2 regions of the Arthrobacter sp. PvP023 genome follow, and region 1 is predicted to be linked to the other one. Evidence: riboswitches for the same ligand, from Rfam matches in the RefSeq annotation. Region 1 holds a riboswitch; the other holds the start of a gene.
The links. Region 1 has a riboswitch for cyclic di-AMP ahead of JOE31_RS18795 (M23 family metallopeptidase). Riboswitches for the same ligand answer to the same signal wherever they lie in the genome.
Positions count from the first base shown of each region.

Region 2: linked by a shared signal. The riboswitch ahead of JOE31_RS11120 (NlpC/P60 family protein) and the one ahead of JOE31_RS18795 (M23 family metallopeptidase) in region 1 are both predicted to bind cyclic di-AMP.

Region 1 covers NZ_JAFIBI010000001.1:4,151,222-4,154,621, forward strand. The annotation lists gene JOE31_RS18790 (C40 family peptidase) at 1-347, opposite strand, end outside; cyclic di-AMP (ydaO/yuaA leader) riboswitch at 508-701, opposite strand; gene JOE31_RS18795 (M23 family metallopeptidase) at 815-1,636, opposite strand; cyclic di-AMP (ydaO/yuaA leader) riboswitch at 1,640-1,883, opposite strand; gene JOE31_RS18800 (metal-dependent transcriptional regulator) at 1,994-2,689, opposite strand; gene serC (phosphoserine transaminase) at 3,069-3,400, shown strand, end outside.
Region 2 covers NZ_JAFIBI010000001.1:2,406,343-2,409,742, forward strand. The annotation lists gene JOE31_RS11115 (polysaccharide deacetylase family protein) at 1-1,497, opposite strand, end outside; cyclic di-AMP (ydaO/yuaA leader) riboswitch at 1,727-1,921, shown strand; gene JOE31_RS11120 (NlpC/P60 family protein) at 1,925-2,689, shown strand; gene JOE31_RS11125 (hypothetical protein) at 2,806-3,393, opposite strand.

The sequences.
Region 1 (3,400 bases):
CCTGAGCAGTCCCAGCCGCTGGGAGTGGTACCGCCCCAGACGTAAGGGCTGCCGATACCGGTGTAAGCGATGGCAGCGAGGCCCGATGCTGCTGCGGAAGATGCGGCGTCAGCAAGCTTGCTTGCCTTGGCCTCTCCGTCAGCCTCAGTGGAGGTCTCGCTGGCGTCCGTACCGGTGGACTGTGCCCGAACGGTTTCAACCTTGGGCGCTGCCTTCGTGGTCACTGCCGGACGCTCGAAGGAAACAGTCGCTGTGGGTTCTGCAGTTACGGTCAGCTGGGCCGACTGTGAGCCGGACTCCGTCGAAGCGGAAACGCCCAGGTTGGTATCGGCGGCATTTGCCGGCATCCCAACACTGAGGATCAGTCCGGAAGCAGCTGCGATAACAGCCGCCTGGCGACCTACGGTCCCGGCGTTGGCAGTAACAGCCCTGGACACGGAGTTTAACGGGTTCGTACGAACCGTTTGCGCGCGGTGGCGCGCAGAATTGTGACGTGTAGACACGAAGGTAGCCTCTCCCAATGCCTACGAGGTGAGCTGTCGGATTCGGATGGGAGTCACCCGGCCGCTCGGCTTCCTGGGAAGCGTTGCGACTTAACCCCAAGGTCTTCTTGCGAAGACCAAAATTGGTTCCCCCGCCTCTGCCAGACGATGTAATGCGAACGGACCTTGAGCGGTGGCAGAGTTAGGCAATCCACTCAAGAGCGCCAACTTCGGAAAAGTTGGCGTGCTCTAAACGGTACAGGAATTCCGAACGAATGTCACATTCAGGTCACGACATGTCACAGGAATGCGAGAGCGGCCGATCGTTTGGATCAGAGCCAGCCGAGCGGGTCGACGACTTCGCCGTTGACCATCACTTCAAAGTGGAGGTGGCAGCCGGTGGAGGCGCCGGTGGTCCCGCTGAGCGCCACCACGTCGCCGCGGTTGACCTTCTGGCCAACCTGGACACTGGACGACGAGAGGTGGTTGTACGTGGTTTCCAGGCCGTTGCCGTGGTCAATCACCACACGGTTGCCACCGCCGTAGGGGTGCCAGCCGGAGAAGGTCACGGTTCCGCTGGCGGCGGCGAATACGCTTGTGCCGCACTGGGCCGCGTAGTCCTGGCCACGGTGGAACTCGCCGGCTCCGCCCGTGATCGGGCTAACCCGGAAACCGAAAGGTGATGCGGTGACCATCTGTTCCAGCGGCGCGCCCAGGCTGCCGGTGGATGCCGCGCGGGTGATGGTTCCGGCTGACTGCGCGCTCAGCAACTGCTTGAGCTTGCCGTCCGGATCCCCCTTGGTGGCTACGGCGGTCCGGTTGAAGTCGATCTTGGCGCTGGCGGCAGCGGAGACCTCCGGCTGCGCCGCGACTGATGCGGCGGCGGTGGATCCCGTGTCTGACGTGGAGACCATGGGGCCGGTTGACGGTACGGTCACGGTAAGGACCAGTCCGGTGGCGGCCAGCGCGATGCCCGCCTTCTGACCCACGCCGCTCGCCGAGGCGAAGTCCGTAACCTGGCTGAACAGGCTCCGGCGCCGGCGCGCATCACGGTGTGCGTCGCGCGGCCTGACCGTCATTACGGCTTCGGCCACGGGGTACTCCGAAGCGGGACCTGTCGCCCTGCGGCGGCCCCTGACGGTCTGCGTGGTCAAGAATTATCCTCTCTGGAAAGCCTGCGGAGTTAGCTGTCGGATTCGGGTCAGAGAGATCAAAGACCCGGTCCGCCAATGCAAGGCATCCGACACAGGGGTATCCCAAAGGAATCCTTCGTCGGAGGTGCTTTGCCGCTGACGGACTTCACCCCAAGGCCGTCTTTCAACGGCCGGTTGTGGTTCCCCCGCCTCTGCCAGGAGGTGATTCGTACCTTGATCCGCTGGCAGAGCTCGGCTTCGGATCAGGTAACGCTTTCGTATCGGCGCTAGTCCTCAACTATAGGTGATTAATCAGCACGGTAATAATTCCGTTATCTGCGTCTCAACGTGTTGTAGGTGGTCCTACGAGGTGCACGGTTAGCGGACCGTAACAAATACGTGGGCCGCAACTTCGGGCGGCAGTTCCAGGGCGCCTTCGATCTCGGGTACGCGCACCGAGATGTACTCCCCCACGCGCTCCAGGGCGAGGGACGCCCCCGGCCGGATGCCGCCTTCATCGAGCTGGACCAGCAGCTCCGGCTCAACCTGGATGGGCTCGGCCAGGCGGCTCACGGTAATGCGGGAGTCGGCCCCGTATCCGGCCATGGCGTCAAGAAGGTTCACCACTCCGTCGGTGAACGCGGGAGTGGGCTGTCCGCCAAGTGCCGCCAGGCCGGGAATGGGGTTGCCGTAAGGGGAAACCGTGGGATGGTCCAGGAGCTCGAAGATGCGCCGCTCAACCCGCTCGCTCATGACGTGTTCCCAGCGGCAGGCTTCGTCATGGACATACGCCCAGTCGAGGCCGATGACGTCGGCGAGGAGCCGCTCCGCAAGGCGGTGCTTGCGCATAACCTCGGTAGCCCGTTTCCGGCCTGTTTCGGTGAGCTCAAGGTGCCGGTCGCCCGAAACAACCACCAGTCCGTCGCGTTCCATCCGGCCGATGGTCTGCGAAACAGTGGGGCCGGAGTGGCGCAGCCGTTCGGCAATCCGCGCACGGAGAGCAACGATGTTCTCTTCCTCAAGCTCCAAGATTGTCCGAAGATACATCTCCGTGGTGTCGATCAGATCCGTCATCCAGCTCAGCTCCTCGAGCACAGTCCTTGCGTCAGTCCCACCGTACCGCGCGGAGGCGTTTCCCGTTGGCCGCGGCGAAGTGGACCTGCATCCACCGATCAGCCTTGGGGAACGGCCTCCCGGGATCAGTCCGGCCGGCATCGCGGCCCGCTATACGTCAGGGACCAGCTTAGCCTATTTTGAATTACTCCGGATAATTCGGCGCCGAGCTTCACAGGGACGTACCGCCTGCGCCTCAGGGATGTCTCAGTGACTGGACTATGACGGATACCGTTCCGTTCCCCACCGGCGCGTCAGGCAGAATATAGGGGATTCCCCCGGCAGGAACCCGTGCACTGCCAGGCCTCCCCCACGTCCACGCCGAAAAATTGGAGCCATTGTGAGCGACACCAGCATCACTATCCCCGCCAACCTCCTGCCCAAGGACGGACGGTTCGGCGCCGGGCCTTCAAAGGTCCGTCCCGAGCAGATCGAGGCCCTGTCTGCCGCCTCCGCCACGCTTCTTGGCACCTCGCACCGCCAGGCTCCGGTCAAGAACCTCGTAGGGTCCGTCCGCAACGGCCTGAGCGAGTTCTTCCGCGCCCCGGACGGCTACGAAGTCATCCTCGGAGTGGGCGGCTCCACCGCGTTCTGGGATGTCGCGGCGTTCGGGCTGGTGGACAGCAAGGCCCAGCACCTCTCCTTTGGGGAGTTCGGTTCCAAGTTCGCCTC
Region 2 (3,400 bases), 1.7 Mb from region 1:
TTCGTCACTGGTGGGGTAGCCGAGGAGGCCGTTTTCCCACCCCTGAGCTGCCCAGGCCGCGCCAATGGCGCCTTTGGTGCCGTGGGCGCCCGTAGCGGCCGACCAGTGGATCTGACCTCCCTGGAAAACCTGGTAGGCGCCGCCATTCCTGAGCCCTGTGACTTCACGTGAGACCGGGTATCCCAGACCACCGTTTTCCCACCCCTGCGCGGACCACGCAGCGCCAATGGCCCCTAGCGTGGCATGTCCTCCTGATGCTGGTGACCAGTGAATCTGTCCGCCTTGGAAGACCTGGTAAACGCCGCCGCCCTTTAGCCCCGGGATTTCGCTCGAAAGAGGGTAGCCGAGTTTACCGTTCTCCCATCCCTGCCCAGCCCAGACCGTGCCAATTCCACCCCTGGTGCTGTGCGCTCCGGTAGTCGGCGACCAATGGACCTGGCCGCCTTGGAAACTCTGGTAAACGCCTCCGTTTCGGAGTCCTGAGACTTCATTCGTGACCGGGGAACCGAGCGGTCCGTTTCCCGCGCCTTGCGCCACCCAGAGCGCCCCAATGGCGCCTCTAACGGCCGGCCCGGCTGAAGGAGTGGGCGTCGGTGATGGTGACGGTGACGGCGAAGGTGACGGAGGCGGTGACGCCACAGGGGACTGGCCCAGCGCCTGCGCCACTGTACGGACCGACGTCGTACCGTTTGCTGTCCGCGCAGCCAGCCACGTGACGAACTCTTTGAACAGTGCGGGGCTGATGGACAACGTCGGATCAGTTCCGGTGGCAATTTCGTGGAAGGTCAGCTGCAGCCAGCCGCCTGTTGACTCGGCGTTGGTGACGGCAGCCTGAAGAGTTGCCATGGTCCACGTGCTGTCCACCTGGTCCGGTGCCTGGGTGACCATGGGGTTAGCCGGCGGCAGGGTCTCGGCAACAGGGCAGCCGGCGCAGCTGGCCGGAGATCGAATGTCACCGAGGCCCCGGGAACTGGCGTAGCCGCAGCCGCGGACCGCTGATTGGGCAGTGGCGTTCTCCGCCGCGAAGGGGTAGGCGAAGTTACGGACGGTGAAGCCCCAGCCTTCGAGGGTGGACTTGCTGTTGCAGGCCTCCGCACTGGCGGCCGCTGCGCTGAGCGTTGTCATGTCCGGGTGGGTCACGCTGTGGCCGCCGATCTCGTTGCCATCGGCCACGAGAGTGTTCAGGTTTGCCTGGGTGAGGAACCCGGACTGGCCCACAAAGGACGTGGTGATGAAGAAAGTTCCTACCAGGCCGTGGGCTTTCAGCTCCTGCGCTGCGGCCAACTGGCTGCCGAGTCCGTCGTCGAACGTCAGGCTGACGATGGTCGGCCCCGCGGCCTTCGAAGTGCCGGCCACGCCCGCCACTGTGCTGACAGCAAGCAGCAGCGCACCCAGGATTGCAACCCAGCGCCTGCCGTGCGGGCCTCCGGCCAAAGGTTCAGGGGGATCCGCCACGTGACGCGCGGGCTTGCGGACAGGCTGATTGGACCAACGCATGATGCCTCCAAGCGTGTGAGTCCCCCCGCAAGAACATGCACGTAGACTACGCCTCGTGGCGTCAAGGCAAAACACTCGACTTTGATTAACGCAGTACCCGAGTACACCGCAGCTACCTGCATTCCGCGCTTGGTTCGGCAGTGCGTTATCCGAATGTGACATCGGCCGAGGGGCGCGCGTACGGTGGGACAGTGCCGGTTATCTCCGATACGGGCACTCCCGGGCGGATTGCCTAACCCTGCCGCGGCCCGGGATCCGATCGAAACCATCCGGCAGGGACGGGGAAACCACTTTTGGCCTGCAGGATTGTTGTGCAGGTCTTCGGGGTGAAGCCGCAAGCCGTCCGCTGAGCGGATGGCAACTGCGGCCGGGTGTCTCCCATCCGAATCCGACAGCTAACCTCGCAGGCATCGGGAGAGGTTACTTCATGTCTTCACGCAAACTGCCCGCTCACCATCCGTCAACCGCGCCCGCAGGACGCTCCGGCGTCACAACGGCCCGCGGCAGAAGCAAGGTTGGCCGCCAGGCCGCGGCGATTGCGGCGGCTTCTGGCCTGGTCCTGTCCAGCGGGATGGCTGCGCAGGCCGCCGAGGCTCCCGCGGAACGCGATTCGGCACCGGCATCCGGCCTCGACGCCAAGGCCCAGGTGGGTGCCCCGCTCAGCGCGGACTCCCACGTCAGGATCAGTTTCGAGCGGCCGGACGTCAGCACCACCCCCGCTCCAGTGGAAGTGCCGGTTGGCGAGCCCGCCCCGGCAGAAGCGGTGGCCCCGGCTGCAGCGCCGGCACCGGTTGCGGCGCCGGCGGCTCCTGCCGTTTCCGTCCAGGTCCAGGCAGCTGCGCCGGCTCCGGCTCCTGCCCCGGCGGCCGGCGGTGTCAACGCCGCCATGGTTTCTGCCGCCTACGCGCAACTGGGCATCACCCAGGACTGCACCGCCATGGTGGAAAAGGCACTTGGCTCCGCCGGCATTCCCGTCGGCGACCTGGGACCCATGCAGTTCATGAACTACGGCTCAGTGGTGGCGGAACCCCAGCCCGGCGACATGGTGGTCCAGTCCGGCCACGTGGGCATTTACATCGGCGACGGACAGGTGATCAGCGGCGGCATGAACGGTGTCAACGCCACCGTCACCCACCCGCTGTCCTGGCTGACGGCCACCGGCGGCGTGACCTTCGTCCGCGCCGGAGCCTAGCCTGCCGGTCCCGTTCTCCCCGAGGGGCCGGGAAACCGGATGACAGGCCGGTGATCAGCTGCCTTGGGGGCAGCCGGTCACCGGCCTTCCCCGTCGCCACACATCTGCCCGGGGTTTCAGGGCGGGGAGATCGCGACCGGAACCGTGCTCTCGCCCTGTGCGAACTTGATCCGCAGGACGGCATCGCGGGTGTCCGCCGGGATAGTGAAGCGGACATCGCCCGTTTTGCTTGAATCGCCAGCCACCAGCTCGTTCAGGCCGGAATCGGGGGAGTGGCTGACTCCGACGGCGCCGAGCCTGAACGTTGAGTCCCAGAAGTTGATGTCATACCTGCCGTGGTTGGTGCATCTGAGCGTGAACGTCAACGCGATCTTGCCGGACACGTCAGGGCGCGCACGGGCACCAAGAATTTCATATTCGACGTCGGCAGCCCTGTAGCGGTGCTCGGCCGGCAGGGCTACCGCCCACTCCGGGCTGTTACCGCCGCCGGACCCGGCACCCGACGGCGGGACAGTGCCGTCCGGCTGTGCGGAGGCGCCGGTGGCGGAGGAGCCCGCCGTTGAAGCGGCGGGCTTGCCGGCGTCGAACACCCCAAGCTGCCCCAGGCCAAGCAGCAGCCCCGTCACAGCGGTGATCACCGCTGCAGCGGCGGTCAGCAGACCGGGCAGCGTAGCCCACCAGCTGGTGGGTTTCTCCTCCGCCATAGCCGTT